4 regions of the Allobosea sp. OAE506 genome follow, and region 3 is predicted to be linked to each of the others. Evidence: predicted binding sites of a transcription regulator. Region 3 holds the regulator's gene; each other region holds the start of a gene.
What was found. The regulator PhoB, encoded in region 3, activates phosphate uptake and scavenging genes when phosphate is short. The targets are predictions, from matches to a motif close to TGTCATNNANCTGTCAT.
Positions count from the first base shown of each region.

Region 1: ugpB (sn-glycerol-3-phosphate ABC transporter substrate-binding protein UgpB) is a predicted target of PhoB. The motif match lies at 3,822-3,838, and genes of this name have one in related genera.
Region 2: ABIE41_RS02190 (ArsJ-associated glyceraldehyde-3-phosphate dehydrogenase) is a predicted target of PhoB. The motif match lies at 5,649-5,665, and genes of this name have one in related genera.
Region 4: ABIE41_RS16125 (RNA degradosome polyphosphate kinase) is a predicted target of PhoB. The motif match lies at 2,886-2,902, and genes of this name have one in related genera.

Region 1 covers NZ_JBEPOB010000001.1:713,364-720,914, forward strand. The annotation lists gene ABIE41_RS03430 (hypothetical protein) at 1-440, opposite strand, end outside; gene ABIE41_RS03435 (proline racemase family protein) at 570-1,589, opposite strand; gene ABIE41_RS03440 (PfkB family carbohydrate kinase) at 1,602-2,531, opposite strand; gene ABIE41_RS03445 (fumarylacetoacetate hydrolase family protein) at 2,528-3,706, opposite strand; gene ugpB (sn-glycerol-3-phosphate ABC transporter substrate-binding protein UgpB) at 3,936-5,234, shown strand; gene ugpA (sn-glycerol-3-phosphate ABC transporter permease UgpA) at 5,300-6,181, shown strand; gene ugpE (sn-glycerol-3-phosphate ABC transporter permease UgpE) at 6,181-7,029, shown strand; gene ABIE41_RS03465 (sn-glycerol-3-phosphate import ATP-binding protein UgpC) at 7,037-7,551, shown strand, end outside.
Region 2 covers NZ_JBEPOB010000001.1:433,467-441,017, reverse strand. The annotation lists gene ABIE41_RS02205 (ABC transporter substrate-binding protein) at 1-859, opposite strand, end outside; gene ABIE41_RS02200 (methyl-accepting chemotaxis protein) at 1,435-3,159, opposite strand; gene arsJ (organoarsenical effux MFS transporter ArsJ) at 3,317-4,558, opposite strand; gene ABIE41_RS02190 (ArsJ-associated glyceraldehyde-3-phosphate dehydrogenase) at 4,563-5,606, opposite strand; gene ABIE41_RS02185 (arsenate reductase/protein-tyrosine-phosphatase family protein) at 5,791-6,672, shown strand; partial or broken gene ABIE41_RS02180 (IS3 family transposase) at 6,872-7,551, shown strand, end outside.
Region 3 covers NZ_JBEPOB010000001.1:1,838,231-1,845,781, reverse strand. The annotation lists gene ABIE41_RS08915 (TIGR03862 family flavoprotein) at 1-1,207, opposite strand, end outside; gene phoB (phosphate regulon transcriptional regulator PhoB) at 1,373-2,071, opposite strand; gene phoU (phosphate signaling complex protein PhoU) at 2,230-2,949, opposite strand; gene pstB (phosphate ABC transporter ATP-binding protein PstB) at 2,994-3,794, opposite strand; gene pstA (phosphate ABC transporter permease PstA) at 3,841-4,728, opposite strand; gene pstC (phosphate ABC transporter permease subunit PstC) at 4,741-5,712, opposite strand; partial or broken gene pstS (phosphate ABC transporter substrate-binding protein PstS) at 5,873-6,914, opposite strand; gene ABIE41_RS08880 (ATP-binding protein) at 7,036-7,551, opposite strand, start outside.
Region 4 covers NZ_JBEPOB010000001.1:3,301,779-3,309,329, forward strand. The annotation lists gene ppx (exopolyphosphatase) at 1-684, opposite strand, end outside; gene ABIE41_RS16125 (RNA degradosome polyphosphate kinase) at 620-2,815, opposite strand; gene ABIE41_RS16130 (acyl-CoA desaturase) at 3,053-4,306, shown strand; gene ABIE41_RS16135 (P-loop NTPase family protein) at 4,315-5,007, opposite strand; gene ABIE41_RS16140 (AI-2E family transporter) at 5,000-6,109, opposite strand; one part of gene prfB (peptide chain release factor 2) at 6,243-7,301, opposite strand; one part of gene prfB (peptide chain release factor 2) at 7,303-7,371, opposite strand.

The DNA.
Region 1 (7,551 bases), 1.1 Mb from region 3:
TTGACCGGCAGCGCGCCGAAGAGCAGCAGCGGCAGGATCAGCGCCAGAGCGAGCGGGCGAGAGCGGGCCGAGACGGACGCGGCCAGGATCGCGGCGAGCGGCAGCAGGACCGGCAGCAGCGCCCAGTTCACCAGCAGCATCGGCTGCGCCTGCGGAAACAGCGCATCGAGCAGGGCGGCGCCATAATAGCCGAGCGGCCCGACAGGCGCGAAAAAATCGAGGCTCGGCACCTGCCCCATATGGATGCGCTGGACCGCATCGAGATAGACCGCCGTGTCCCAGGCGTTGGGGCCGAGCGGCAGGCGCAGTTTCAGGCTCAGTGCCGCGACCGCCGCCAGCGCGAAGGCAGCGATCCACAGGCCCGGCGTAGCAGCGAGCCGCGCCGCCCGGTCGCCGAGGGTCGTCGTGGCCGATGGTGCCCCGAGATTTCCGATCGACATGCCGCCTCCGAGCTCTGCAGCGGGCAGCCTGCCGAAGAAACCTTACCCGGAGACTGCCGCGATGGCCGAAACAGCCGGGAATCGCCTCGCAGGTCGAGCGGAATCGCTCAAACTGGTTTCCCGTCTGGGTTAACCGCGCGTGATCTCGGCAAAGCTCGCGGGGAGCGCAAAGCCATGGCCGAGCGGGTCGTCCGGCTCGATGGTGAAGCTGCCCCGCCCGGCGAAATGGCCGGTGCCGCCGACCGCGACCGTGACCGCCCCGTCCGCGAAATCCGCAACGGGGCCGACCACTCTGCCGGTGAAGGTGCCGCCGGTGATGCTGCGGAAGCGGCGCGTCCGCCCTGTCTGGATCACTCCTTTGGCATGGTCCAGCGCCATGCGCGCCGTGACCCCGGAGCCGGTCGGGGAACGGTCGATCTGGCGCTCGGCGAAGATGCAGAGGTTGAAGCTCTCATCGTCGGCCCGTGCCTCGTCGGTGATGATCGTGCCGTACAGAAAGCCGAGATCGGGCTCGGTCGGATGCGTCACCGGCAGACTCGCGCGCAGATGATCGGTCAGGGCGGCCGCCGCGTCGGTCAGCGTGGTGACGGGCGTCTCGAACAGATCGAGCCCGAAGCGCGAGGCCGGCAGGATGCAGTAGAAGGCGCCGCCATAGGCGATGTCGGTGACGACCTCGCCATAGCCCGGCAGGGTGACGGCGAGGTCCCGCGCGAAGACGAAGGCGGGCACGCTCTCGAAGACGACGCTCTCCACCCGGCCGTCGCGCACGGTACATTCGAGCCGCAGCAGGCCGCAGGGCGCCTCGATCGAGAAGCGGGTCACCGGTTCGACCGCCGGCACCAGCCCGTGCTCGATGGCATAGCGGCCAAGCGCGATGGTCGCGTGGCCGCACATGGTCGAATAGCCCTCGTTATGGGTGAAGAGCACGCCGAAGGCAGCCTCGGGATACGCGGCGGCGACGGGGATCACGCCATACATCCCGGCATGGCCGCGCGGCTCCAGCATCATCGCCCGGCGCAGATGATCATGGTTCTCGCGCGCATCGCGACGCTTCTCGAGGACCGTCGCCCCCTTCAGCATGGGGTAGCCGCCGGTGACGATCCGGACCGGCTCGCCGCAGGTGTGGTAGTCGAGATAGGCGAGATGCATCGACGGCTCCGGTCAGGTCGCGAGGCGGCGCGGCGGGTCGCAACCCGGGCGGGTGCAGCTGTCAGCGGCGACCGCACAGGCGAAGGCGAGTGCCGCGGTGAGATCGTCCCGGCTGGCCTCATGGAAGCCCTGGCCGAGCCGCCCGCGGGCGGCCAGCACGGCAAGAAAGCCGCCGATGAAGCAGTCGCCCGCGCCCACCGTATCGGCTACGGCCACCGGCGGGGCGGTCGCCGCGAGCGTTTCGCCCGCGCCGAACCCGATTGCGCCGTCGCCCCCGCGGGTGATGAGAACGAGGCGCGCGCCAAGCTCCCGCCAGCGCAGTGCGACCGCCTCGGCCGGCGCACCGGGATCGAGCCAGGCGAGATCGTCCAGGCTCGCCTTGACGATGTCGGACTGTGCGATGCGGGCCTCGATCAGCGCACGGGCTTGGTCGCGCTCCGGCAGAACGGCGGCGCGAATGTTGATGTCGTAGCTGATCGTGGCACCGGCGGCGCGGGCGCTCGCCGCCAGATCGCCCGTCGCGTCTCCGGAGGGCCCGATGGTCGCGCCGAAGGAGGCCGCATGCAGATGGGTCACACCGGGCGGCAGCGCGCGCGGTGTCCCCTGTGCTTCGTCATGGGCGGTGCCCTGGAGGTGGAGCGCGAATTCCGGCACCCCGTCCGGCCCCAGCGGCGAGACGATGGCAACCGCGGTCGGTCGCGCACTGTCGCGGATCAGCGCCGTGTCGATCCCCTCCGCCACCAGCGCCGCGCGAAAGCGCCGGCCGAGCGCGTCGGTCGAGAGCACAGCGGCATAAGCGGGCCGCGCCCCGAAGCGGGCGAGCGCCAGCGCGGCGTTGAAACCGGAGCCGCCCAGCACCGCTTCGTAGCGATGTCCCTCGGCATCGCGCGGGATGAAGTCGCCGATCGCCTCGCCGACAACGAGGATGCCGCCTGGGCTCACAGCAGCCCGCGCTTCGCCAGGCTGCGCATCAGATGCGAGGTGCCGAAGGTCCAGGGCTCGCATGCGTCGGTGCGCTTCATGCGGTTGACCAGCGCGCCGAGCTCGGGCGCGGCGATGGTGACGATGTCGCCGTATTTGTGGGTGAAGCCGCCGCCCGGCGTATCGCGATCCTTGATCGGCGCGAACATGGTGCCGAGATAAAGCGCCGCCCCGTCCGGATACTGGTGATGCGGGCCGATCATCTGGCTCGCGAGGTCGGCGGGATCGCGGCTGATCTTCGCGATCGAGGACGAGCCTTCGAGCGTAAAGCCATCCTCGCCCTCGACGGTCAAGGTGACGGTCGTGTTGCGGACATGGTCGAGCGTGAAGCCTGCATCGAAGAGGCGGATGAAGGGGCCGACCGCGGCAGCGGCGTTGTTGTCCTTCGCCTTGCCAAGCAGCAGCGCCGAGCGGCCCTCGACATCGCGCAGATTGACGTCATTGCCGAGCGTGGCGCCGACGATACGGCCATCCGAGGCGACGACGAGCACGATCTCCGGCTCGGGGTTGTTCCAGGTCGAGGACGGGTGCAGCCCGGCGTCGAAACCGGTGCCGACCGAGGACATCGGCGGCGCCTTGGTGAAGATCTCGGCGTCTGGCCCGATGCCGACCTCGAGATACTGGCTCCAGGCGCCCTGCTTGATCAGCACGTCCTTGAGGTGCATCGCCTCGGGCGAGCCGGGCTTCAGCTTCGAGAGATCGTCGCCGATGAGCTTGCCGATCTCCTCGCGGATCGTGGCGGCAGCCGCCGGGTTGCCGCGGGCCTTCTCCTCGATGACGCGTTCCAGCATCGAGACCGCGAAGGTGACGCCGGCGGCCTTCACCACCTGCAGGTCGAGCGGGGAGAGCAGCCAGGGCCGCGACGTGTCGCGGCTATCCGGCGGCGTGTTCGCCAGGATCTCGGCGATCGGCGCGACGGCCTCTCCCGGGGCCGCGCGAAGCGCGGCGGCAGGGTCTGCCGCCTCGCAGAGGTCGCGACTGGTCGGGAAGGCGCGGGTAACGTCGATCACGATCCCGTCGCGCAGCGTGACCACCGCCGGGCCCCCGACATCCGGGCGCCAGATGCGCCCCAGCAGGGCCGCGGCCTGCGCATCTGCGGGAAGGGTCCGTTCGGGCGTCAGGGACAGGCGGGGCATGGGTGGCATCCGTGGAGGGCTGGCAGGGTTGGGGAGAACAGCGCCTTCCGCAGCATTGCGCAAGGCCTTCCGCCAAAGCGGCGGGAGCGGCCCGCGCTTGCATCCGTCATCATTTTGTCATTGAACCGTCGCCCGGCCTTCATGCTAGCTTGCGCACCAACAAGAACAGCCGCCTTGGCCAACCGAGGGCGGAAGGGAGAAAGAGATGACCGTGAAATCACGCATTCTGATGTCTGTCGCGGCCTTCGTGCTGGGTGGCGCCGCGCCTGCGCTGGCGCAGACCGAGATCCAGTGGTGGCATGCGCTGACCGGCGCGAACAACGACGTCGTGGTCAGGCTGTCCGAGGAATTCAATGCCTCGCAGAAGGACTACAAGATCGTCCCGGCCTATAAGGGGTCCTATCCCGACACGCTGAATGCCGGCATCGCCGCCTTCCGCGCCGGGACGGCACCGCACATCCTGCAGGTCTTCGAGGTCGGCACCGGCACGATGATGTCGGCCAAGGGCGCGATCAAGCCCGTGCACGAGCTGATGAAGGACGCCGGCGAGGCTTTTGATCCGAAGGCCTATCTGCCCGCCATCACCGGCTACTATTCGACGGCCAAGGGCGACATGCTCTCGATGCCGTTCAACTCCTCCTCGATGGTGATGTGGTACAACAAGGACGCCTTCAAGAAGGCCGGCCTGAACCCCGAGGCTCCGCCGAAGACCTGGCCCGAGGTGTTCGAGGCGGCCAAGAAGCTGAAGGCTTCCGGCTTCGAGAAGTGCGGCTTCTCCAACGCCTGGGCGACCTGGGCGAACATCGAGCAGTTCGGCGCCTGGCACAATGTCTCGCTCTCGACCAAGACGAATGGCCTCGACGGCTTCGACGCGGTGCTCAACTTCAACAGCCCCGCCTTCCTGAAGCACTGGACCAACCTGGTCGATCTGCAGAAGCAGGGCGTCTACGACTATTCCGGCCGCACCAATAACGGCGAAGGCCGCTTCACCTCGGGCGAATGCCCGATCTTCCTGACCTCGTCGGGCTTCTTCGGCAACGTCAAGGCGAACGCCAAGTTCGACTGGGGCAACGCGCCGATGCCGTACTACCCCGACATCCAGGGCGCGCCGCAGAACTCGATCATCGGCGGCGCCTCGCTGTGGGTGATGGGCGGCAAGAAGGCGGACGAATACAAGGGCGTCGCGAAGTTCTTCACCTTCCTGTCGGACGTCGACCGCCAGGTGAAGCTGCACACGGAATCGGGCTATCTGCCGATCACTAAGGCGGCCTATGAGAAGGTCAAGGCTTCGGGCTTCTACAAGGACAAGCCCTATCTCGAGACCCCGATCCTCTCGCTGAACAACAAGGAGCCGACGGAGAATTCGCGCGGCCTGCGTTTCGGCAGCCTCGTCCAGATCCGCGACATCTGGTCGGAGGAGCTGGAGGCGGCGCTGAACGGCCAGAAGACGCCGAAGGCGGCGCTCGACGCGGCTGTGGAGCGCGGCAACCAGATGCTGCGCCAGTTCGAGCGCACCGCCGCGCGCTGATCGGTCCCATGATCCTCTCGCCGCCGTCCCGGGCGACCGGGGCGGCGGCGTCTTTCGGATGAGCCATGCAGAAGAACGCCTATTTCAATGGATTGACGATCCCGCTGATGCTGCTGCTGCCGCAGCTGGCGATCACGGTCGTGTTCTTCTACTGGCCGGCGAGCCAGGCGCTCTGGCAGTCCTTCCTGCTCGAGGACGCCTTCGGCACCTCGACGGAATTCGTCTGGTTCGAGAACTACCAGGCGCTCTTCTCGGACCCGGGCTATCTCAAGGCCTTCATCAACACGCTGATCTTCTCCAGCTTCGTCTGCGTGCTCTCGCTGTCGGTCGCGCTGCTCTTCGCGGTAATGGCCGACCGGGCGATCCGCGGCGCCGAGATCTACAAGACGCTGCTGATCTGGCCCTATGCGGTCGCACCGGCGGTGGCGGGCGTGCTCTGGCTGTTCATGTTCGATCCCTCCCTCGGCATGCTGGCACGCGGGCTGCAGCGGCTCGGCATCGCCTGGAATCCGCGCCTCAACGGCAATGACGCGATGCTGCTGGTCATCCTGGCCGCGACCTGGAAGCAGATCAGCTACAATTTCCTGTTCTTCCTGGCGGGGCTGCAATCGATCCCCAAGAGCGTGATCGAGGCGGCCGTGATCGACGGCGCGCGGCCGATGCGGCGCTTCTGGACCATCGTCTTCCCGCTGCTCTCGCCGACGACCTTCTTCCTGCTCGTCGTCAACATCGTCTACGTCTTCTTCGACACCTTCGGCATCATCGACACGATCACCGGAGGCGGGCCTTCGGGCGCCACCGAGACGCTGGTCTACAAGGTCTTCTCCGACGGCAAGGGCGGCTCCAATCTCGGCGGCTCGGCGGCGCAGTCGGTCGTGCTGCTGGTTATGGTCATCGCGATGACGGCGGTGCAGTTCAAGTTCATCGAGCGCAGGGTCAGCTACTGATGGTCGAGGACCGCCGCCTGGGCGACCTGATCGCCTACATCATCCTGTCGATCGGCGTGCTGATCGTCGCCTTCCCGGTCTGGCTGACCTTCGTCGCCTCGACCTGGGACGCGGCGACGATCATCAACGGGCAGCTGCCGCTCTATCCCGGCCCCAAGCTGTTCGAGAACTACTATCGCATCCTGTTCGTCGGCACCTCTGGCACGACGCGCGAGCCGGTGCTGGGCATGATGCTGAACTCCTTCATCATGGCCATGGCCATCGCGATCGGGAAGATCTTCATCTCCGTTCTCTCGGCCTATGCGATCGTCTATTACCGCTTCCCGTTCCGGATGACGGCGTTCTGGATCATCTTCGTCACGCTGATGCTGCCCGTCGAGGTGCGCATTTTCCCGACCTTCAAGGTCGTCTCAGACCTCAACATGCTGGACACCTATCAGGGTCTGGCCGTGCCGCTGATCGCCTCGGCGACGGGCACGCTGCTGTTCCGGCAGTTCTTCATGACGATCCCCGACGAGCTGCTCGAGGCGTCGCGGATCGACGGGGCCGGGCCATTCAAGTTCTTCAAGGACACGGTCGTCCCGCTCTCGATCACCACGATCGCGGCGCTGTTCGTGATCCAGTTCATCTATGGCTGGAACCAGTATCTCTGGCCGCTGCTGGTGACGACGAAGGACTCGATGCAGACCATCGTCATCGCCATCAAGAAGATGATCGTCACCTCCGACGCGCTCACCGAATGGCAACTCGCCATGGCCACCGCCATGCTGGCGATGCTGCCGCCGGTGCTCGTCGTCGTCCTGATGCAGAGGCTCTTCGTGAAGGGCCTGGTCGAAACCGAGAAATAAGTCGCCGATGGCCCAGGTTACACTCACCAACGTCAAGAAGATCTACGCCGGCGGCGTCGAGGCGGTGAAGGGCGTGTCCTTCGACATTCCCGATGGCGGCTTCTGCGTTCTCGTCGGCCCGTCCGGCTGCGGCAAGTCCACATTGCTGCGCATGGTCGCGGGGCTGGAGACGATCTCCGCCGGCGAGGTCTCGATCGGGGATCGCGTCGTCAACGAGATCGGGCCGGCCGATCGCGACATCGCGATGGTGTTCCAGAATTACGCGCTCTACCCGCATATGAGCGTCTACGACAACATGGCCTATGGCCTGCGCAACCGCGGCACGCCCAAGGACGAGATCGACCGGCGGGTGAAGGAAGCGGCGCGCATTCTCGCCATCGAGGGGCTGCTGGAGCGCCGGCCGAAGCAGCTGTCGGGCGGCCAGCGCCAGCGCGTCGCGATGGGCCGCGCCATCGTGCGCAAGCCGCAGGTCTTCCTGTTCGACGAGCCTTTGTCCAACCTCGACGCCAAGCTGCGCGTGCA
Region 2 (7,551 bases), 1.4 Mb from region 3:
TGTCCTTGAAGGCACCGCGCTGGAAATTGAACTGGTAGTGCCAGTTGTGCGGATAGGTCAGCGTCGTCACGCGCATGCCCGCCGCCTTCAGCCGCGGCAGCGTGTCGGGCGAGGGGGCCTCGATGAAGTCGACCTGGCCGGAGAGCAGCGCGGCTGCCCGCGTCGTCGCCTCCGGCATCGGGATCAGCACCATCCGGTCATGCTTGGGCGTGCGGGCCGGGTTCCAGTAATCTGCGTTGCGCACCAGCTCGAGCCGCTCGCGCGGCACGACCGAGCCGAACTTGTAGGGGCCCGAGCCCTGCGGCGACTGCGCATAGACCTTGTAGTCGTAGCCCGCCTTCTCGAGCGCGCATTTCGAGATCACGAACCAGACGGCCATGTTGTAGGGGAAGACCGATTCCGGAACCTTGGTGTCGACGGCGATGGTGTAGTCGTCGATCTTCACCGCTCCGGCGACGTTGACCGTGCGCGAGCGGTTGCGCGCGAAATGGACGGGGTTGAACTGCGGCACCTTGTCGTCGGTGATGCGCGCGATGTTCCAGAGCGCGGCCTCGGCGTTCCACGGGCAGCCATCATGGAACTTCACGTCGCGCCGTAGCTCGAAGATCCAGCGCTTGGTGTTGGTGGGATCGGGATACCATTTTGAGGCGAGCCCCGCCGTCGGCACCGCCTCGCGGTCCGAGCGCGTCAGGTCCCAGTTCAGGAAGCTGTCATAGAGCGAGAAGCCGACGAAGCGCTGGCCCTCTGCGCCTTGATCGGGATGGCCCGTCCAGTCGGGAATGTCGCCGGCGGTCATCGCGACGCGCAGGACCTTCTCCTGGGCGAGCGCCGGCCCGGACGATCCCGTCAGCGCAGCCATCCCGAGGGCGACGCCCCCGATGGCTGCCCGGAGACAATGGTGGAGGCGGGGCCTGGAGCTTGGCATCGAAACCGGGAACCGCATGGTGACCTCCGGGATGGGCGCTGACAGCGCTGCGCGACAAAGCTGCCAAAGCCTCTGCAATGCCCGTGCCAATCCTGGAAGATTGTATGCAATACAGCCGGGTCAGGCGGTGTGCGATCCAGGAAAACTGGCCATTTACGCGCCTTCTCGGAGCCTCTCCCGTGCGATTGCATCCATCGAATGGCGACTGGCTGTTCAATTCGCCTGGGGATCGGCGGCTTCTACGCCGATTTGGCTGCGTCGTAGCCGACCGCATGACGATCGCGCGGGGTTTGTAGCGTGCGAAAGCGGGCGTGCGGCGGCACCTAGTGTGCAATCTCGCTCACCACCAAAATGGATACAATTTTGGTCCGATGAACGGAATTTGAGCATGCCGCTGGCGGCGCCCGCCCCCATTGCGGCGAAGGCTCCCCCCAAAAACAGCCCGTCCCGCAGGGCGGCCGCGAGGCGCCAGGCGGGACGGATCGGGTTGGAAGCCCCGGCGCGGAGGGTCAGGCGGCCCGCGTTGCCTGCCTCGTCAGGAGCGACGCGCCCGGTCGCTCGCTCCGGATCCGGAAGGTCTCGACCAGGGCCTGCAGCGCCTCGGTGGCCTGCTGCAACTCCGCCGCCACCTGCGCGCTCTGGTCGGCGACCGAGGAATTGCGCTGGGTCATCTCGTCCATATGCGCCACGACCCGGGCCACCTCCTCGATGCCGCTGGCCTGCTCGCGCGAGGCGCTCTTGATCTCGTCGAGCGAGGCGGAGACGCTGATCGAGGAATCGACGATCTCGGCTAGGGCTGAGCCCGCCTGCTTCACCAGCTTGACGCCGCTGGCGACCTGGGTCGTCGAGTTCAGGATGAGCCCGGAGATGTCCTTGGCGGCCTCGCCCGAACGCTGGGCGAGGGTGCGCACCTCGGAGGCGACGACCGCGAAGCCCTTGCCGGCATCGCCCGCGCGGGCCGCCTCCACCGCCGCATTGAGGGCGAGAAGATTGGTCTGGAAGGCGATGTCGTCGATGACACGGATGATGTCGCCAATGTCTCCGGACGCCTTCTCGATGCGCTCCATCGCGATGACGGCCTCGTTGACGATCGAGCCGCCGCGATGGGCGATGTCGTTGGCGGCGGCACCGAGACCAGCGGCCTCCGTGGCACGCTCGAAGCTCTGCTTCACCGAAGCCGCGAGTTGTTCGGTGGTCGCCGCCGTCTCCTCGAGCGAGGCGGCCTGCTCCTCGGTGCGCTGGGCGAGATCCTGGCTGTCGGTCCCGATGCGACGCGAGCCGGTAGTGATCCGCGCCGAGATCGCGCCGACGCTATGGATGACGTTGGTGAAGCTGTCGAGCAGCTTGTTGATGCCGCCGCACAGCTCGAAGATCGAGCCGCTCTTGCCCTCCAGGGGCACGCGCTGCGTCAGGTCGTTGCCCTGTGTCGCGGCAATCACCGCGCCGGTCTCAGCGACGGCGCCCGCCAGCGCCTCCGCGGTCCGCTTCGACGCGGTGATATCGCTGGCGTATTTCACGACCTTGTAGGGTTTGCCGAAGGGATCGAGGATCGGGTTGTAGCTCGCCTGGATCCAGACCTGGCGCCCGCCCTTGCCGATCCGCAGATACTGGTTCTCATCGTGCTCGCCGCGGGCGAGCTTGGCCCAGAACCGGCGATAGCCCTCGCTGTTGCGCTCCGCCTGATCGAGGAACATGGCGTGAGGGCGGCCCTGGATCTCGCCAAGCGTATAGCCGAGCGCTTTCAGGAAGTTCTCGTTGGCGTCAAGGATGGTGCCGTCGAGGTCGAACTCGATCACGGCTTGCGCCTTGCGGATCGCCGCGAGCTCGCCTTCGGCGTTCGACACCACCGCCTTCATGGCCGTGATGTCGGTGGCGTATTTGATCACCTTGAAGGGCTTGCTGCCATCGGTTCCGCAGATGGGGGTATAGGTCGCCTGCAGCCAGATCCGGGCGCCGGTCTTGGTCACGCGGGCGAATTCCGCCTGGAAGGCCTTGCCATTGCGGAGATCGCGCCAGAAACCCTGGTAAGTCTTCGACGAACGCTCTTCGAGGGGTACAAAAATGGAATGATGCTTGCCGACGACCTCTGAGCGATCATAGCCGACAGTCTTCAGAAACAGATCGTTCGCTTCCAGGATGTTTCCATCGAGATCGAATTCAATCACCGCTTGCCAGCGCCGGATCGAGGAGGCTTCGGCCCGGGACTGGGTCGAGCTTTTATTGAAGAAATTCATGACAGGCCTTTCGCCCCTTGCGTCTCAGGAGCGGGACCCTTGGCGATTCAGGTTACCAAACTGTTTCAAACTGGTTCCGTAAGGAACTATAAAAACTGCCCTTGCGTCCCCTCCCGCCCCGGAGCGGCGGGTCGCGAAGCGCTCTTGAGCGGCGTGGTCACCCCCGCTGCGGCGATGTCGCCTGCGTCGGCAGTACCAGAGTGGCGGCACAGCACAGGACCAGCATCAGGCCGGAGCCCACGAGGCAGGCCTGGAGGCCGCCCCACTGGTAGAGCAGGCCCGAGAGCAGGGTCCCGAGGAAGCGCCCGAGCGCGTTGGCGGCATAGTAGAAGCCGACATCCTCGGCCGATTTCTCCGAGCCGGCATAGGCCAGGATCAGATAGGAGTGGAGCGAGGAGTTGACCGCGAAGGCGAAGCCGAACAGACCCAGCCCCGCGACCAGCACGAGATCGGGGCGAAAGCCCACTCCGCTCGCCAGCAACACGGCGAGCGCAAAGGGGATCGCCGCCAGCGCCGCCGACCAGAGCCGCGCCGCCGGCACCTCCGACGACAGCCCGTCGGGGCTGCGGGCGATGAACGCCGGCGCCGCCGCCTGGACGAGGCCGTAGCCGATCGTCCAGACCGCCAGGAAGGTGCCGACCATCGTGAAGGTCCAGCCCGAGGCGTAGAGAAACACCGGCACGCCGACGACGAACCAGATATCGCGAGCCCCGAACAGCGCGACGCGCGCCAGCGCGAGCAGGTTGACGGCGCGGTTCTTGGCGAAGAGTTCGCGGGCGGATTTGCTCGCCTTGGCCTTGCCCATCATCGCCGGCAGGGAGGTCGGGACGCCCAGCAGGATCACAGCCAGCATCGCCGCCATCGCCCAGAGCGCGCCGCGGAAGCCCAGCGACTCCAGCAGGAGCCCGCCGAGGAAGAAGCCGACGCCCTTCATCGCGTTCTTGGAGCCGGTGAACCACGCGACCCAGCGGAACAGCCGGCCCTGCGCATCTTCGGTGCGGGCGGCGGCCTCGGCGATTTTGATCGCCGATTTCGAGGCCGTCTTGGTCAGGTCCTTCGCGACGCCGCAGACCCCTTGCGCCATCACCACCCAGGCGACGGAGGCCGCGGCCGTCCAGTCCGGCGACAGCCCTGACAGCAGCAGGAAGCCCGTGATTTGCGTGGTCAGCCCGATCGCGAGCATGCGGGTGATGCCGTATCGGGCGGCGAGCCAGCCCCCGATCAGATTGGCGGCGATGCCGGCCGCCTCATAGAGCAGGAACAGGAAGGCGAGCGTGAAGGGCGAATAGCCGAGCCGGAAGAAGTGCAGCAGCACGAGCATGCGCAGCGCGCCGTCGGTCAGGGTGAAGCCCCAATACGCGGCGGTGACGATGGCGTAGTGGCGGGCTCCTGCCGTCACCCGATCAGATCCCGACCTGTTCGAGATGGCAGGCGAGATCGACCATGCGGCAGGCATAGCCCATCTCGTTGTCGTACCAGGCATAGACCTTCAGCATCGTGCCGTCGGTGACCAGCGTCGAGAGCCCGTCTACGATGGCCGAGCGCGTATCGCGCTGATAATCGATCGAGACCAGCGGCCTCGGCTCGAAGCCGAGGATGCCGGCGAGCGGTCCGCGCGCCGCCGCCTCGAACAGGGCGTTGACCTCGGCGGCGGTCGTCGGCCGCTCGAGCTCGAAGACGCAGTCGGTCAGCGAGGCGTTGAGGACGGGCGCGCGCACGGCGTGGCCGTCGAGCTTGCCCTTCAGCTCGGGATAGATCAGCGCGATCGCCGTGGCGCTGCCGGTCGTCGTCGGTTGCAGCGAGAGCATGGCCGAGCGGGCGCGGCGCAGATCCTTGTGGGGCGCATCGACCACGACATTGGTGTTGGTCGGGTCATGGATCGTGGTGATCTGCCCGTGCCGGATGCGCAGGTTCTCGTGCACGACCTTCACCAACGGGGCGAGGCAGTTCGTCGTGCACGAAGCGGCGGTGACGATCGGGTGGCGCGCCGGGTCGTAGAGATATTCGTTGACGCCGACGACGACGTTGAGGACGGACGCGTCCTTCACGGGGGCGGCGACGATGACGCGCTTGGCACCGCGCTTGAGATGCCCCTCCAGCGTCGCGGGCGTCAGGAACTTGCCCGTGCATTCGAGCACCACATCGACGCCGAGATCGCCCCAGGGAATCTCGCCAGGCTCGCCCGCCGCCGAGAAGCTTAAGCTGCGCTCGCCGATCGTGATGGCATCGTCGCCTGCGCTCGCGATGCTGCCGCGCCAGCGCCCCTGCATGCTGTCGAATTCGAGCAGATGGGCGGTCACGGCGGCGCCGCCCTTGATCTCGTTGAGATGGACGATGTCGAGCCGGTTGCCGGCGCGCGGATCGTCGCCCTGCCGGTCGGCTGCGCCTAGGGCCGCCCGCAGCGCCAGCCGCCCGATTCGTCCCATGCCGTTGATGCCGACCCGCATGATCCCGCTCCCCATCTCTCGCCCGGACGGTGCATCGCGTGGATAACAGGAATATGTCAATATGTCGGTTGACGTCGACATATTTCCGCTTGATGGTTCTGGCGGTCAGATTCAGAGCGGACGCTGCCATGCCGGGATGACCGGCAGGAACGGCGCCTGCTCCATCGCACAAGGACGATGCCGGGTGAGGCCAGCGCAGACGGACAGGCTGGAATCGACGGAGGCGGTCGCGCTGCTCGGCGCGCTGGCGCAGCCGACGCGGTTGGAGATCGTCCGGCTCCTGATGCGCTACCGCCCGCATGGGCTGGCCGCGGGCGACATCGGCCGTCTGCTCGCCGTCGCGCACAACACCTTGTCGTCCCATCTCGCGGCGCTGGAGCAGGTCGGGCTGCTGGCCTCCCGGCGCGAGGGGCGCCACATCATCTTTGCCGCCCAGGCCGGTCGGGCCGAGGCGCTGCTCGCCTTCCTGACGGATGCCTGCGGCACGCGAGACCCGTCCGGGGCGGCAGCGATTCCGGCACGGCGGGACCGGGTCGACAGCCAGCGCCCTTGGCGCGTGCTCGTCGTCTGCACGGGCAACTCGGCGCGCTCCGTCATGGCCGAAGCGGTCCTGAACCGGGAGGGCCTCGGACGGATCGAGGCCTTCTCCGCCGGCAGCCGCCCGCAGGAGGCGCCTCACCCGGCCGCGCTGGGGCTGTTGCAGGAACTCGGCTACGACGTCACCGCGATGTACTCGAAATCATGGGACGCGTTCCTGGGGCCCCAGACCTTGCCGCTCGACCTCGTCGTCACCGTCTGCGACGGCGCGGCCGAAGGTCCATGCCCGATCTTTCCGGGGGCGCCGCTGCAGGTGCATTGGGGGCTCGACGATCCGGCCGCCGCTGGCGGCCCGGCCGCGGCCCAGCGGGCGGCCTTCCTGCAGAGCTACCGCCACCTGACGGCGCGCGTCACAGCCCTCGTCAACCTGCCCTTCGAGCAGATGTCGGCCAACGAACTCGCCCCCTTGCTGGCAGCGATCGGCCGAATGGACGGCGCCACGCCTCTGTCGCTGGAACGCGCCGCATGAGACCCGCCCGCTGAGCAGGGCCGAGGAAGGGCGAATCTAAGAAGACGGGAGGAAATGGCGCGCCATTCAGGATAAAACTAAGAACACTTATCTCTTTGAGATACCGCTATAAAGAGCTGGCTCAGGAAAATTGAACGGCGTGCGCAAGTGGATTTTCGGCCTGAACGCGGCATGATTGCCGTGAACAGGAGCGGATATCATGAGACTCGGCCGGAACCACAGTCCGGCTTTCAAGGCGAAGGTCGCGTTGGCGGCGATCAAGGGCGAGAAGACGCTGGCGGATATGGCGCAGCAGTTCGACGTCCGCCCGAACCAGATTACGCAGTGGCGTAGCGAGCTTCTTGAAGGGACTGCCGGCGTCTTTGGCTCCGAAGCCAAGTCCGAGACCACCGCACCAGCTATCGACGTGGAGACACTGCATGCGAAGATCGGGGAGCTGGCGATGGAGAATGACTTTATGTCCGGCGCGCCCGGCAAGGCCGGCCTTCTGAGCGCAAAGCGATGATCGACCGCGCACATGATCTGCCACTAATCCGGCAGGCGAAGATGCTCGGGATCAGCCGGGGCAGCGTCTACTATCTGCCCCGCGCTGCTCGTGCCGCCGATCTTGCGCTGATGCAAGCGATCGACGCGCTACACTTGGAGTACCCTTTCGCCGGCAGCCGTATGCTGCAGGGGCTTCTCGGGGCCGATGGCCATAGGGCTGGGCGTCTTCACGTCGCCACGCTGATGAAGCGCATGGGCATCGAGGCGCTATCACCGACCGAGTACCTCGAAGCCGGCGCCGGGGCACAAGATCTTCCCCTACCTGCTGCGCAAGCTGTCGGTGACGCGGCCCAATTAGGTCTGGGCGATGGACATCACCTACATCCCGATGGC
Region 3 (7,551 bases):
GCCCCAGCCACCCCACCATCCCGGCCGCCGCGGCGACGCCGGTGGCGAAGCAGCCCTGCAACAGATAGCCGCCGGTGGGGGCTTCCCAGTCCAGCATCTCGCCGGCGACGAAGACGCCCGGCAGGCGGCGCAGCATGAAGCCGTCGTCGATCTCGTCGGCGGCGATGCCGCCGGCGCTGGAAATCGCCCGGTCGATCGGCATCGTCCCCGTCAGGCGCACAGGCGCGGATTTGATCGCCGCCGCCAGCGCGGCCGGCGTTTCGTCGAGTTTGCCGCCGACGCTGTCGCGCAACACGGCCACCGCCGCCGGCGAAAGCCCCGCCGCCTTGCGCAGATGGTTGCTCAGCGTCTCACCAGGCCGGCGCTTGCCGAGCTTGTCGGTCAGCCGGGCGAGGTCGAGATGGGGCCGCAGATCAATCTCCAGCACCGCCGAACCATCGCGCGCGATCGCCTCTCGCAGCGGTCCCGACAGCGCGTAGATCGCGCCGCCCTCCAGGCCGTTCGCGTCGATCATCGCCTCGCCCGCAATCTCTTTGCCGGCAAAGCGCAGCGTGATCCGCTTCAAAGGCGCGCCGGCGAAGCGCTCGCGAAGGGTATCGGACCAGGCCACCGCGAAGCCGCCATTGGCCGGCCGCAGGGGCGAAACGGCAACGCCCCTCCCCGCCAGCAGCGGAACCCAACCGCCATCGGACCCCAGCCGCGGCCAGCTCGCTCCGCCGAGCGCCAGCAGCGTCGCATCCGGCGTGAGCGTCGCCTCGCCGGCCGCCGTCACGAAGGTCAGCGCTCCCTGCGCGTTCCAGCCGGTCCAGCGCCGGCCGGCTTCGAGCCGCACGCCGAGCCCGTCGAGCCGGCGCAGCCAGGCGCGCAGCAGCGGCGAGGCCTTCATCGCCTTCGGGAAGACGCGCCCGCTCGTGCCAATGAAGCTCTCCGCGCCCAGCGCGTCGGCCCAGCCGCGCAGCGCCTGCGGCGGGAAGGTGTTGACCGCGGGTTCGAGCCAGTCCCGCGCCGCACCGTAATGCGGCAGGAAGGTCTCCAGCGGCTCGGAATGGGTGATGTTGAGCCCGCCGCGCCCGGCGAGCAGGAACTTCCGCGCCGGCGACGGCATCCGCTCATGGATCGTGACACGATGGCCGGCCTGCGCCAGCCGCTCGGCGGCGGTCAGCCCGGCGGGGCCGGCGCCGATGATGGCGATGTCTTTGCTGTGCATCGGGCCGGCTTGCGCCGTCGGGCGTCGCGGGTCAAGCGATCAGGCGCATGCCGGCGTAACCTCGTCATTCTCGGGCTTGGCCCGAGAATCTCCAGCCGGACGGGCATGGGAGCCTCAGCGTCACGAGATGCTCGGGTCTTCGCCCGAGCATGACGCCTCCCGCCCTCAGACCCGCGCGAAGGTCTCGTCGAAGGCGTAGCCCGCGCCGCGGACGGTGCGCAGCGGGTCCTTGGCGTCGCCCGGCGTGATCGCCTTGCGCAGGCGCCCGACATGCACGTCGACGGTGCGCTCGTCGATATAGACGTCGCGGCCCCAGACCGCGTCGAGCAGCTGCGCGCGGGAATAGACCCGGCCCGGCGCCTGCATCAGGAATTCCAGCAGGCGGAACTCGGTCGGCCCCAGATGCAGCTCCTCGCCGGAGCGGCGCACGCGACGCGTCGTGCGGTCGAGTTCGAGATCACCGGCGACCAGCAGCCCCGCGACATGGCCGGGCTTGGCCCGGCGCAGCAGCGCCTGGATGCGCGCGATCAGCTCCGGCAGCGAGAACGGCTTGACGACATAGTCGTCGGCGCCGGTGGCGAGCCCGCGCACCCGCTCGGTCTCCTCGCCGCGGGCGGTGAGCATGATGATCGGCACCCGCTCGGTGTCGCGCCGCGCCCGCAGCCGCCGGCACAGCTCGATGCCCGAAAGACCCGGCAGCATCCAGTCGAGCAGCACGAGATCGGGCGTGTTGTCGCGCAGGTGCAGTTCCGCGTCGTCGCCGCGCGCGACGCTGTCGACCACGAAGCCCTCGGCCTCGAGATTGTAGCGCAGCAGCAGGGTGAGCGGTTCCTCGTCCTCGACGATCAGGATGCGGGCGGCCATGGCGCGATTCCGTTCTTGGCGTTTGTTCCGGAACGCATCGTCATGCTCGCCCTCCTGGCGGGCATCCACGTCTTGAACGCGGGTTGGGTCCGGCGAAGACGTGGATGGTCGGGTCAGGCCCGACCATGACGGCGAAGGCTCCGGCGCAGTCGGTATTGTCAGCTACCCGTCACGGCCTCGACCGTGATGTCGGTGGTCTCGAGCTTGGGACGGTTGATGTCGAGCGACTCGCCGGTGACGAGATAGTGGATCGTCTCGGCGATGTTGGTGGTGTGGTCGCCGATGCGCTCGACGTTCTTGGCGCAGAACAGGAGATGCGTGCAGAAGGTGATGTTGCGCGGATCTTCCATCATGTAGGTCAGCAGCTCGCGGAAGAGCGAGGTGTAGAGCGCGTCGATTTCGCCGTCGCGATGCCAGACCTCGAGCGCCTTCTGCTCGTTGCTGGTGGCATAGGCGTCGAGCACGTCCTTGAGCTGCGCCTGCACCAGCCGGCTCATATGCTCCAGCCCGACCACGGCGCGGTGCGGCGGCGAGAACTGGCCGGAGATCGCCACCGCGCGCTTGGCGATGTTCTTGGCGAGGTCGCCGACGCGCTCGATGTCGGAGGCGATGCGGATCGCCGAGATCAGCTCGCGCAGATCGTTGGCCAGCGGCTGGCGCCGGGCGATCGTCAGCACGGCGCGCTCCTCGACGTCGCGCTGGAGGTTGTCGAGCCGCTGGTCGGCCGAGATCACCTTCTGGGCGAGCGTCGTGTCGCGGCGCACCAGGGCGACGGTGGAATCGCCGAGCATGCGCTCGGACATGCCGCCCATCTCGGCGAGGCTGCGGCGGATACCCTCGAGTTCGGCGTCATAGGAGCGGACGATATGGTCGGTCATCGCGGCGTGGTCCTTCGGATTGCTGGGGCTGAAGCGGCGGACGATCAGCCGAAGCGGCCGGTGACGTAATCCTGCGTCTGCTTCTTGCTCGGGTTCATGAAGATCGTGCTGGTCGCGGCGAACTCGATCACCTCGCCCAGATACATGAAGGCGGTGTACTGCGAGATGCGCGCCGCCTGCTGCATGTTGTGGGTGACGATGACGATGGTGAAGTCGGCCTTCAGCTGCTCCAGCAGGTCCTCGATCTTGCCGGTCGAGATCGGGTCGAGCGCCGAGGTCGGCTCGTCGAACAGGATGACCTCCGGCTTCTGCGCGATGGTGCGCGCGATGCAGAGGCGCTGCTGCTGGCCGCCGGACAGGCCCATGCCCGAGGTCTTGAGCTTGTCCTTGACCTCGTCCCACAGGGCGGCGCGGCGCAGCGCGCCCTCGACGCGGTCGTCGAGCTCGGACTTCGGCGGCTTCTCGTAGAGGCGGATGCCGAAGGCGACGTTGTCGTAGATCGACATCGGGAAGGGCGTCGGCTTCTGAAAGACCATGCCGATGCGCGAGCGCAACTCGTTCACGTCGACATCGTTGGAGATAACGTTGCGCCCGTCCAGCATCACCTCGCCGGTCGCCTTCTGATCGGGATAGAGCGAGTAGATCCGGTTGAAGATGCGCAGCAGCGTGGACTTGCCGCAGCCCGAGGGGCCGATCAGCGCCGTGACATGCCGGTCGCGGAAGTCGAGATTGATGTTCTTCAGCGCCTTGTGCTCGCCGTAGTAGAAATCGAGGTTCTTCACCGCGATCCGGACGGGCGCGTCGGCATCGAGCGTCTGCGGGCTGAGTTCGAGGGTCGAAAGCATCGAAGGTTTCCTTCGGATCTGACGCGACGGGTTGGAGACGCGGCCGTTACTTGGCGCCGCGCACGATGCGGCGGGCGACGAGCGAGAGCAGCAGGATCGACATGGTGATGATCAGCGAACCGGCCCAGGCGAGCTGCTGCCAGTTCTCGTAAGGCGCCGAGGCGAACTGGTAGATCGTCACCGGCAGGTTGGAGATGCCGCCCGAGAGCGTCGGCGAGAACCAGAAATTGTTGTTGAGCGCGGTGAAGATCAGCGGCGCCGTCTCGCCGGCGATGCGGGCAAGCGCCAGCAGGATGCCGGTGACCATGCCCGACTTCGCCGCCTTCCAGGTGATCGAGGTGATGACCACGGAGGGCGGCGCGCCGAGCGCCGAGCCGGCCTCGCGCAATGGCCCCGGGACGAGGCGCAGCATGTCCTCGGTGGTGCGCACGATCACGGGGATGGCGATGATGCCGAGCGCGACGCCGCCGGCCCAGCCGGAATAGCCGCCCAGCGGCTCGACCATGATGACGTAGACGAACAGGCCGATCAGGATCGACGGCGCCGAGAGCAGGATGTCGTTGATGAAGCGGATCAGGTCGGCGAGCTTCGAGCCCTTGCCGTATTCGGCGAGATAGGTGCCGGCCAGAACGCCAATCGGCGTCGCCACGACGATGCCGAGGAAGGTCAGCACGATCGAGCCGACGATGGCGTTGGCGAGGCCGCCGCCCTCCGAGCCCGGCCCGGGGGTGATCTGGGTGAAGGTCGCGACGGAAAGCCCGCCGATGCCCTTCACGATCAGCATGCCGAGGATCCAGAAGAGCACGAAGATCGCCAGGAAGGTGAAGGCGGTGGCGATCACGCGCATCGCCTTGTCGGCGGTGCGGCGAGAGGGGCGCACCCGGCCCCAGTTGGCGCGCGGGGCGGGAGCGGCGGAGGAGGTCGTCAGGCTCATGATCGGGCTCGCTCAGAAGGACTTGACCCGCGACACCAGGATGCGCGCGATGACCAGGACGACGAATGTGACGAAGAAGAGGATGCAGCCCAGCGCGATCAGCGCGTTGAGCTGCAGGCCCAGCGCCTCGTTGAACTCGTTGGCGATGCGCGAGGCGATCGTCGAGCCGGGGTCCATCACCGAGCCCGAGAGGCGGTTGGCGTTGCCGACCACGAAGGTCACCGCCATCGTCTCGCCGAGCGCGCGGCCCAGGCCGAGCATGATCGCGCCGATGATCGAGACGCCGGCCTGCGGCACCAGCACATGGCGCACCACCTCCCAGGTCGTCGCCCCGATGCCATAGGCGCTCTCGCGCAGCACGGAGGGGATCTGGTCGAGCATGTCGCGCACGATCGAGGCGATGAAGGGGATGATCATGAAGGCGAGGATGATGCCTGCCGTCAGAATACCCAGCCCCGAGGGCGAGCGCGAATACAGGATCGTGCCGACGACCGGCATGCCCTCGACGATGTTGGAGAGCGGCACCTGCACATAGGCCGCAAACAGCGGCACGAAGACGAACAGGCCCCACATGCCGTAGATGATCGAGGGCACGGCGGCGAGCAGCTCGATCGTGGTCGAGACCGGCTGCTTGAACCAGGGCGGGGCGAGCTGCGTCAGGTAGACGGCGATGCCCAGCGAGAGCGGCACGCCGATCAGCAGCGCGATCAGCGCTGTCGAGAGCGTGCCGACGATGGCTGGCCAGGCGCCATAGACATCGGCCTGCGTGTCCCACTGCGAACCAGTGATGAAGCCGAGCCCGAAGGTCTTGAAGGCCGGCCAGCCGCCGATGACCATCGACAGCATGATGCCGGCCAGCAGCACCAGCACAAACAGCGCCGAGAGGAAGCTGGCATTGCGGAAGACGATGTCGAAGGTGCCCTTCGGCGTCTTTCGCTGCGGCCGCGCGGCCGGAATGTTCAGGGTATCGGTCACGGCGGTCATCCGTGGAACTCCGGTCGTAGCGGAACGAGGAGGCGAAGGGCGAGGAGGGTCTCGGTCGGGCCCTCATCCGGAGCTGCGGTCGAGGCCGCCGCGGCTCGGGATGGGGGTCGGAAGGAGAGAGCGAGGCAGGAGCAAGTCCCGCCTCGCCCGGTATCGGGGATCAGAAGATCGGCTTGCCCGACGGATCGGTGACGCCCTTCCAGGAGGCGCGGACCTGGTCCTTAACCGTGGCCGGCAGCGGCACGTATTCGAGGTCGAGAGCGAGCTTGTCGCCGTTCTTGAAGGCCCAGTCGACGAACTTCAGCGCGGCCTGCACCTCTTCCGGCTTCTCCGGCTTGGCGTGGACGAGCAGGAAGGTCGCGGCCGTGATCGGCCAGGCCTCGGCGCCCTTCTGGTTGTTCAGCGAGATGCCGAAGCCGGGAGCCGCGTTCCAGTCGGCATTGGCGGCGGCGGCCTGGAAGGACTTGTCGTCCGGATCCGGGAAGTTGCCGTCGGCGTTCTGGATCAGCGCGTAGCTGAGCTTGTTCTGCTTGGCGTAGGCGTATTCGACATAGCCGATCGAGTTGGCGACCTGCTTGACCGAAGCCGAGACGCCCTCATTGCCCTTGCCGCCGATGCCGACAGCCCACTGCACCGAGGTGTTGGCGCCGACCTTGGACTTCCACTCGGCCGAGACCTTGGCGAGATAGTCGGTGAAGACGAAAGTCGTGCCCGAACCGTCCGAGCGGTACACGGGGCTGATGTTGGCGTCGGGCAGCTTCAGCCCGCTGTTGAGCGCGACGATCTTGGGATCGTTCCACTTCTTGACGGTGCCCATGTAGATCTCGGCCAGGATCGGGCCGGTCAGCTTGAGCTGGCGGGCGTCGATGCCGGCGATGTTGATCGCGGGGACGACGCCGCCCATCACGGTCGGGAACTGGATCAGACCGTCCTTGGTCAGGTCCTCGCCCTTGAGCGGAGCGTCGGTGGCGCCGAAGGCGACCGTCTTCGCCTTGATCTGGCGGATGCCGCCACCCGAGCCGATCGACTGGTAGTTGAGACCGATATTGGTCTCTTTCTTGTAGGCCTCGGGCCCATTTCGAGTAGATCGGGAAGGGGAAGGTCGCGCCGGCGCCGGTGATGTCGGCGGCAAGGGCAGCGCCGGAATGGGCCACGCCCGACAGACCGATGGTCGCGGCCGCGAGAATGAGAAGTTTGCGCATGAGATGTCCTCTCTGGGTCGCAGGTTCAGCGAGCCGTTCAGAACACCTTCTGCATGACAGCTTCATGACACTTCGTCACGCAGACTGTCATGAAGGCGTCATCCACCGTTAAGGAACGCTGTCACGGCTTGCGTGGCGCCGCTCCGAAACGCGGAAGCACCGCCCTGAACGTCGCGCCCTGGCCGAGCGCACTCTCGATCGTCAGCCGCCCGCGATGGCGCAGCACGATGTGCTTGACGATGGCAAGCCCGAGCCCCGTGCCGCCGGCCTCGCGGCTCGCGGCGGTGTCGACGCGGTAGAAGCGCTCGGTCAGCCGCGGCAGATGCTCCGGCGCGATTCCCGGCCCATCGTCGCGCACGCCGACGCTGACCTCGAGCGGCCCGTCGACGACCTCGATCACGACCTCGCCGCCGCTCTTGCCGTATTTGATCGCGTTCTCGACGAGGTTCTCCATCAGCCGCAGCAGTTCGTCGCGATCGCCCGGCACGTTGACGGGCTCGGCCGGGGCCCGCAGCGTCAGCGTCACCTCGCGCTCGCGCGCCATCAGCGTCAGCGAATCCACGATCTCGCGCGAGATGCCGGTGAGATCGACCGGCGTCTCGGGCGCCAGATGGGCGCGCAACTCGATGCGCGAGAG
Region 4 (7,551 bases), 1.5 Mb from region 3:
GAAGTCGCGGCCCTTCATCGCCGCGATCTGCGGCAGCTTGTCGAGCTCGTCCTTGACGATCTTCTCGGCGAGCTTCAGCGAATTCTTGGAGCGGTCGAGCAGCGCGAGACCGCCCAGCGGGACGCTTGCCCCCTCCCCGACCGTGCCGCGCGACACGGTGATGAGTTCGAGGCTGCCGCCGCCGAGATCGCCGACGACGCCGTCGGGATTGTCGAAGCCTGAGAGGACGCCGAGGCCTGACAGCACGGCCTCCCGGTCTCCGGAGATCAGCTCGATCGGCTGGCCGATGGCCTGCTCGGCCCTGGCGATGAACTCGGCGCCGTTGCTGGCATAGCGCGCGGCGGCGGTGGCGATGACGCGGATCTCGCCGACATGCATCGCCTCGCAGAGGATGCGGAAGCGGACCAGCGCCGCGATCGCCTTCTCGATGGCTTCGGGCGCGAGCCGCCCTGTGGTCGCGACCTGGCGGCCGAGACCCGCCATCTCCTTCTCGTTGAAAACCTGGGCCGGCGCGCGCGCCACCATTTCATAGACGACGAGACGGACGGAGTTCGAGCCGATGTCGACGATGGCGAGCGTGCCGGCACCCAGACCGAGGCGGCCGGGCGCGGTCAGAACGTCAGGCCTTGCGCCCCCCTCGACGCGAGAGGGAACGGGGGCTGGAATTGGAGAGTGATTTGCCACGTCCTGAGAGACTCGGGTTCGTCATGAAGTACTTGTGAGCGTTGAACGACTCTTCGTTCGGCGCCGGGACAATGCGTCGGGAGCCGCCATCGGGCAAGATCGTCCAGCTCTGTTCGTTGTCGAGGAAGTTTGCCAGCATGATCTGTTCCAGCAACTGCTGGTGGACAGTTGGGTTCAAAATCGGTGTCAGCGCCTCGACGCGGCGGTCGAGATTGCGGGGCATCAGGTCGGCCGAAGAGATGTAGAGCTTGGCCTTGGCCGAAGGCAGACCGTGGCCGGCGCCGAAGGCGTAGACGCGGGTGTGCTCGAGGAAGCGCCCGATGATCGACTTGACGCGGATGTTATCCGACAGGCCCGGCACGCCCGGCCGCAGGCAGCAGATGCCGCGCACGACGAAGTCGATCTCGACGCCGGCCTGGCTGGCGTCATAGAGCGCGTCGATGATCTCGGGGTCGACCAGCGAGTTGCACTTGCCCCAGATCGCACCCTTCCGGCCCGCCTTCACATGGGCGATCTCCTCGGCGATGTCGTCGAGCAGGCGCTGCTTGAGGCCGACCGGCGAGACCGACATCTTTTCCAGCTCGGCTGGCTCGGCATAGCCGGTGATGAAGTTGAAGACACGCGCGACGTCCTGCGACATCACCGGATCGGCGGTGAAGAAGGAGACGTCCGTATAGATGCGCGCGGTGATCGGGTGATAGTTGCCCGTCGCGATGTGGCAATAGGTGACGAGCTGCCCGGCCTCGCGCCGCACGACGAGAGACAGCTTGGCGTGGGTCTTCAGCTCGATGAAGCCGTAGACGACCTGCACGCCCGCCCGCTCCATCTCCTTGGCCCAGCGGATGTTCGCTTCCTCATCGAAGCGCGCCTTGAGCTCGACGAGGGCCGTCACCGACTTGCCGGCCTCGGCCGCTTCGGTCAGAGCCTTGACGATCGGCGAATTGGCCGAGGTGCGGTAGAGCGTCTGCTTGATCGCAACGACGTTGGGGTCGCGCGCCGCCTGCTGCAGGAACTGCACGACGACGTCGAAGCTCTCATAGGGGTGGTGGACGAGCAGGTCCTTCTGGCGGATCGCCGCGAAGCAGTCGCCGCCATGCTCGCGGATGCGCTCCGGGAAGCGGGCATTGTAGGGCTTGAACTTCAGGTCCGGCCGGTCGACGCCGACGAGCTGCGACAGCTCGCTCAGCCCGATCATGCCCTCGACCTCGACGACCTCGTCCTCGTCGACCTTCAGCTCGCGAACGATGAGCTTGCGCAGATGCGCCGGCATGCCCGTGCTGATCTCGAGCCGGATGACGACGCCCAGCCGACGCAGCTTCAGCATGGTCTCGAAGACGCGGACGAGATCCTCCGCCTCCTCCTCGATGTCGAGATCGGTGTCGCGGATGATCCGGAACGAGCCCGTTCCCTTGACGTCGTAGCCGGGGAAGAGCTTGCCGATGAACAGAGAGACCACGTCCTCCAGCGTGATGAAGCGGCGCTTCTCCTCGCGGGCGAGGTCCGGCAGCTCGATGAAGCGGTCCATCTTGATGGGCACGCGGATCAGGGCGTCGAGCTGGCGCCCGTCGCTGATCCGTTCCAGCGCGAGCGCAACGGTGAAGCCGAGATTGGGAATGAAGGGAAAGGGATGCGCCGGGTCGATCGCCAGCGGCGTCAGCACCGGGAAGACGTAGTTGAGGAAGTAATCCTCCAGCCAGACCCGCTCGGCCGGGCCGATGTCGCCCGGTGCCAGCTGCTGGATGCGGTTCTCGTGCAGGTCGCCGCGCAGCTCGACCCAACGCGCCTGCTGATCCTTCGTCAGGGCCGCGACGGCCTCGCCGAGCGCAGCGAGCTGGGCCGCCGGGGTCAGACCGTCCTGGCTCGGCGTCACGACGCCGGCCTTGAGCTGCTCGCGCAAGCCGGAAACGCGGACCATGAAGAACTCGTCGAGATTGGCCGCCGAGATCGAGAGGAAGCGCAGCTGCTCCAGCAGCGGGTGATTGCGGTTGGAGGCCTCCTCCATCACGCGGCGGTTGAACTGCAGCCAGGAAAGCTCCCGGTTCATGAACCGGGCCGGCGAATCGCGCAGCGGCGTCGGCTCCTCGGCAGTCACGGGATGCGCGACCTCGATGACGCTGGGTTGCGTGTTCATGCGCTTGGCACTCGTTCCGGTCGCTGCTCTGGCCACGGTCGTCTCCCTGCGCGTCTTGAGCCACCGTAGCGTGACGGTTCGATGACAACCATGTCATTTCCGGCGCGGCGCGCTGGCGACAGTGCCTGCGTCGCCGGGCCCTCTTGCAACCCAAGGCCCGCTCCTGTTTCGTGCCGGCGCGGGGTTTTCATGTCCCGGGCGGCCGAACCGGAGCCGTCTGATTCGACCGAGGCCGATTTGAGCAGTTCTTCCCACCGTGACGATGGCGACATCGTCTATCCGTCCGCCATCCCCTTCGTTCTTGCGCATCTGGCCTGTTTTGGTGCCCTGTGGAGCGGCGTCACCGCGACCTCGGTCTGGCTCGCCATCGGCCTCTACTGGCTGCGGATGTTTGCGGTGACCGGCGGCTACCACCGCTATTTCTCGCACCGCACCTACAAGACCAGCCGCGTCGGGCAGTTCGTGCTGGCGGTGCTGGCGCAGTCGACCGCGCAAAAGAGCGTGTTCTGGTGGGCCTCGAAGCACCGGCATCACCACCGCTATGCCGACACCGAGCATGACGTGCATTCGCCGGTGCAGACCTCGTTCGGCTATTCGCATGTCGGCTGGATCTTCAGCCGCGACCACCATGTCTTCGACGATTCGACGATTCCGGACCTCACGAAGTTTCCGGAGCTGCGCTGGCTGCACCGTTTCGAGCTGGCGCCGGCGGTGCTGCTGGCGGTGCTGTGCTTCCTGATCGACGGCTGGGCCGGGCTCATCGTCGGCTTCTTCTGGTCGACGGTCGCCGTCTACCACGCCACCTTCTGCATCAACTCGCTCGCCCATGTGCATGGCGACAAACACTATGTGACCGGCGACGAGAGCCGCAACAACTGGTGGCTCGCCATCATCACCATGGGTGAAGGCTGGCACAACAACCACCATGCCTATCAGTACAGCGTCCGCCAGGGCTTCCGCTGGTGGCAGATCGACCCGACCTACTACATCATCCTCGGGCTCTCGAAGCTTCGCCTGGTCTGGGACCTGAAGCAGCCGCCACAGGCCGTGATCGAGCGTTCGCAGGCGCTTCCGCCGCGCGTCATCGAGCGCTCGGCCGAGCGGCTTGCGGCTTCGGTGCCGCTGGACCGGGTGGTCAGCGCCTTCCGCGAGGCCTATGCGGCCACACCCTCCCTGCCCGAGCTGCACTGGTCCAGCCTGACGCTCGCCGAGCTGCGCGCGGCGCTGGCCGATCTTCAGGAGCGGGCCGGTGGCCGCTTCGCCGAGTTGCAGCATCAGGCCTCCGAAGCCTGGGCGCAGTGGGATGCGTCGAGCTGGCAGCTACCCGTCCTGCCGAGCCGCGAGCAGCTCAGCGCCAAGGCGGCGGCGATGTTCGTCAAGACGCCGTCGCTCGATGCCATCGCCAACCGCGCCCATGAGCTGCTGGTCGAAGCGATGCATGCCCGGCTGGTGGCGCTTCCCGTCGAGGCGCCTCCCCGCCGGGCGGGCTGAGCGACTGCTCAGTCCTCGGCGTAGAGGCGCTCCAGCGCCTCTGTCGCCAGAGGCCGCGTCACGCGGCGCCCTCGTTCGAGCGAGAGCCTGTCGAGCAGGTCGACCAGGGTGCGCGCCGCGGCGAAGGAGCGCTCCATCCGCAGCGCCAGCATGTCAATGATGCCGGTGTCGACGACGAGCTGACGGTCGATGAAGAGCTTGACCAGGACGGCGCGCAGAAGTGCGTCGTCGGGCGGCTCGATCCGGGCCTCCGGCGCCAGCCGCAGCCGCGACAGCAGGTCCGGCACGCGCAGACCCCATTGGTCGGGCGCCGCGCGGGCGGTGAGCAGCAGGTGGCCACCCCGGGCCTTCACCGCGTTCATCAGGTGAAACAGCGCCGCCTCATCCTGCAGGCCGCGGTCGCAATCCTCGACCACCAGCGCGCCGCCCGAGACCAGATGCGGCACCTGGGCATCGACGACCTCTCCGGCCGAGACGGTCCAGGCATGGGCGCGCTTGGCCCAGATCGCCGCAAGATGCGTCTTCCCCGCGCCTTCCGGCCCGACCAGGCGAAGCCATGCGTCGGGCCAGTGCGGCCAGGCCTCGACCAAACCATAGGCGGCCTCGTTGGACGGGCCGATCAGGAAGTCCTCGACGCCATGCCGACTGTCGACCGGCAGATCGAAGGCGAGCTGACGCGGGCGGGCGGGCTGTTCAGGCATCGACGTCGAGGCGCGCCTGGACGGCCGCGGCCCGAGTCGCGTCGCCGCCGTGATAGATATTGCTGGCGAGATATTGCCGCAGCGCAAACCGGCAGAGCACGCCGATGACGGCCGCGAGCGGCACCGCCAGCAGCAGGCCGACGAAGCCGAACAGCGAGCCGAAGGCCAGAAGCGCGAACATCAGCCAGACCGGGTGCACGCCAATCGAATCGCCGACGAATTTCGGCTGGAAGATGTTGCCCTCGAGGAACTGGCCGGCGGCGAAGACAGCCAGCGTCGCCAGCGGCCAGGTCCAGTCCGGCCAGAACTGGACGATGGCGACGCCGACGGAGAGCACCAGCCCGGTCAGCGAACCGACATAGGGGATGAAGGAGAGGAAGCCGGAGATGATGCCGATCAGCGCGCCGAAATTGACGCCAAGAAGGCTCAGGCCCACCGCGTAGAAGATGCCCAGCAGCAGGCAGACCAGTGCCTGGCCGCGCAGGAAGCCGGCGATGGCGACATCCATCTCGCGGAGCAGTCCGCGGATGGTCTCGCGATGGTCGAGCGGCAGCCAGCTGTCGACGGTGGCGCACATGCGATCCCAGTCGACCAGCAGGTAGAAGGCGATGACCGGCGTCAGCACCAGCAGGGAGAACACGCCGACGATGGCGGTGCCGCCGGTCCACAGCGACTGCAGCACGCTGCCGACCCATTTGGTGGCCTCGCCGACGAGATTGCCGAGCGAATTCTGGGCTTCCTCCGTCAGCTTCGTGCCCCCGAAACGCTCGAGCCACGGGCCACCCTGCTCCAGCACCAGCGTCTGCAGGCGCTGCGCATCGGCCGGCAGGCGCGCGACAAGCCCCGCCAGCTGCTGGCCGAGCAGCGGCGCCAGGAGAACCAGCGCCAGCACGAAAATGAGCAGGAAGAAGAACAGGATCAGGATCGTCGCCGCCAGCCGGCTCATGCCGCTGCGTTCCATCCGGTCGGCGAGCGGGTCGAGCAGATAGGCCAGCGCCAGTGCCGCGATGAAGGGCAGCAGAACGTCGCGGAAGACGATCAGGAAGAGAACGAGAACGGCGAGCGAGAGCAGCCAGAACCCGATTTGGCGTTGCAGTGTCATGGTCAGGCCTTTCGCGGAGCCGGCGTCGCCGTCCTCAAATGGATCGGCAGGATCAAGGTTCCAAGACCTTTCGACAATGACGGCCTCCCGTTGCGGTGCCGGGCTGCCGGCGCCGCAACGGGAAAGCGTTCGCTCAGTCGATATCCTCGACCTCGACCTCGGTGCCGTAGACCCGCTGAGCCAGCGACGCTTCCATGAACGGATCGAGCGCGCCGTCGAGCACCTCCGAGGGCGCCGTCGAGGCGACCCCGGTGCGCAGATCCTTCACCAGCTGATAGGGCTGGAGCACATAGGAGCGGATCTGGTGGCCCCAGCCGATATCGGTCTTGGAGGCCTGCTCGGCATTGGCCTTCTCTTCCCGCTTCTTGAGCTCGACCTCGTAGAGCCGGGCGCGCAGCATGTCCCAGGCCTTGGCCCGGTTCTTGTGCTGGGAGCGCTCCTGCTGGCAGGACACCGCGATGCCCGAGGGGATGTGCGTGATGCGCACGGCCGAATCGGTCGTGTTGATGTGCTGCCCGCCCGCGCCCTGGGCGCGGTAGGTGTCGATCCGGCAATCCGACTCGTTGATGTCGATGATGATGCGGTCGTCGACGACGGGATAGACCCAGACCGAGGCGAAGGAGGTCTGGCGGCGTGCGTTCGAGTCGAAGGGCGAGATGCGTACCAGCCGGTGCACGCCGCTCTCCGTCTTGAGCCAGCCATAGGCGTTGTGGCCCTTGAACTGGAGCGTCGCCGACTTGATGCCGGCCGTGTCGCCATCCTGGTATTCGAGCGTCTCGACCTTAAATTTCCGCCGCTCGCCCCAGCGCCGATACATGCGCAGCAGCATCTCGGCCCAGTCCTGGCTCTCGGTTCCGCCCGCGCCAGGATGGATCTCGAGATAGGTGTCGAGCATGTCGGCCTCGCCCGAGAGCAGGGTCTCGACCTGCAGTCGTGCGGCTTCGACCTCGACGGCCTTGATGCCGACCTCGCCCTCGCTGACCGAGGCGGCGTCATCCTCCATCTCGCCGAGCTCGATGAAGGTCAGGGCGTCGTCGAGATCGCGCTCGAGCTTGAGGATGCCCTCGATCTGGGTTTCCAGCGAGGTGCGCTCGCGCATCAGCTTCTGCGCGGCGTCGGCGTCGTTCCAGAAGTCGGGGCCCTCGGAAAGGGCGTTCAGTTCAGCGAGGCGGCGCTGGGCTTGATCCCAGTCAAAGATGCCTCCTCAGCAGTCCGATCGACTGCTTGGCGTTGTCGAGTTGCGTCTGAATTTCTGGGCGCATGCGGATCAGGGCCTTGGATGAAAAACGAGAGGCTGGGGATAGGGCCGAACGACGTCGCTGTAAACGGCCACGGCAGGCTCACGCGTCATGCTCGGCCTTGTGCCGAGCATCCACGTCTTGAACACGGTCCTCGCCGCAGGAAGACGTGGATGGTCGGGACAAGCCCGACCATGACGCGGG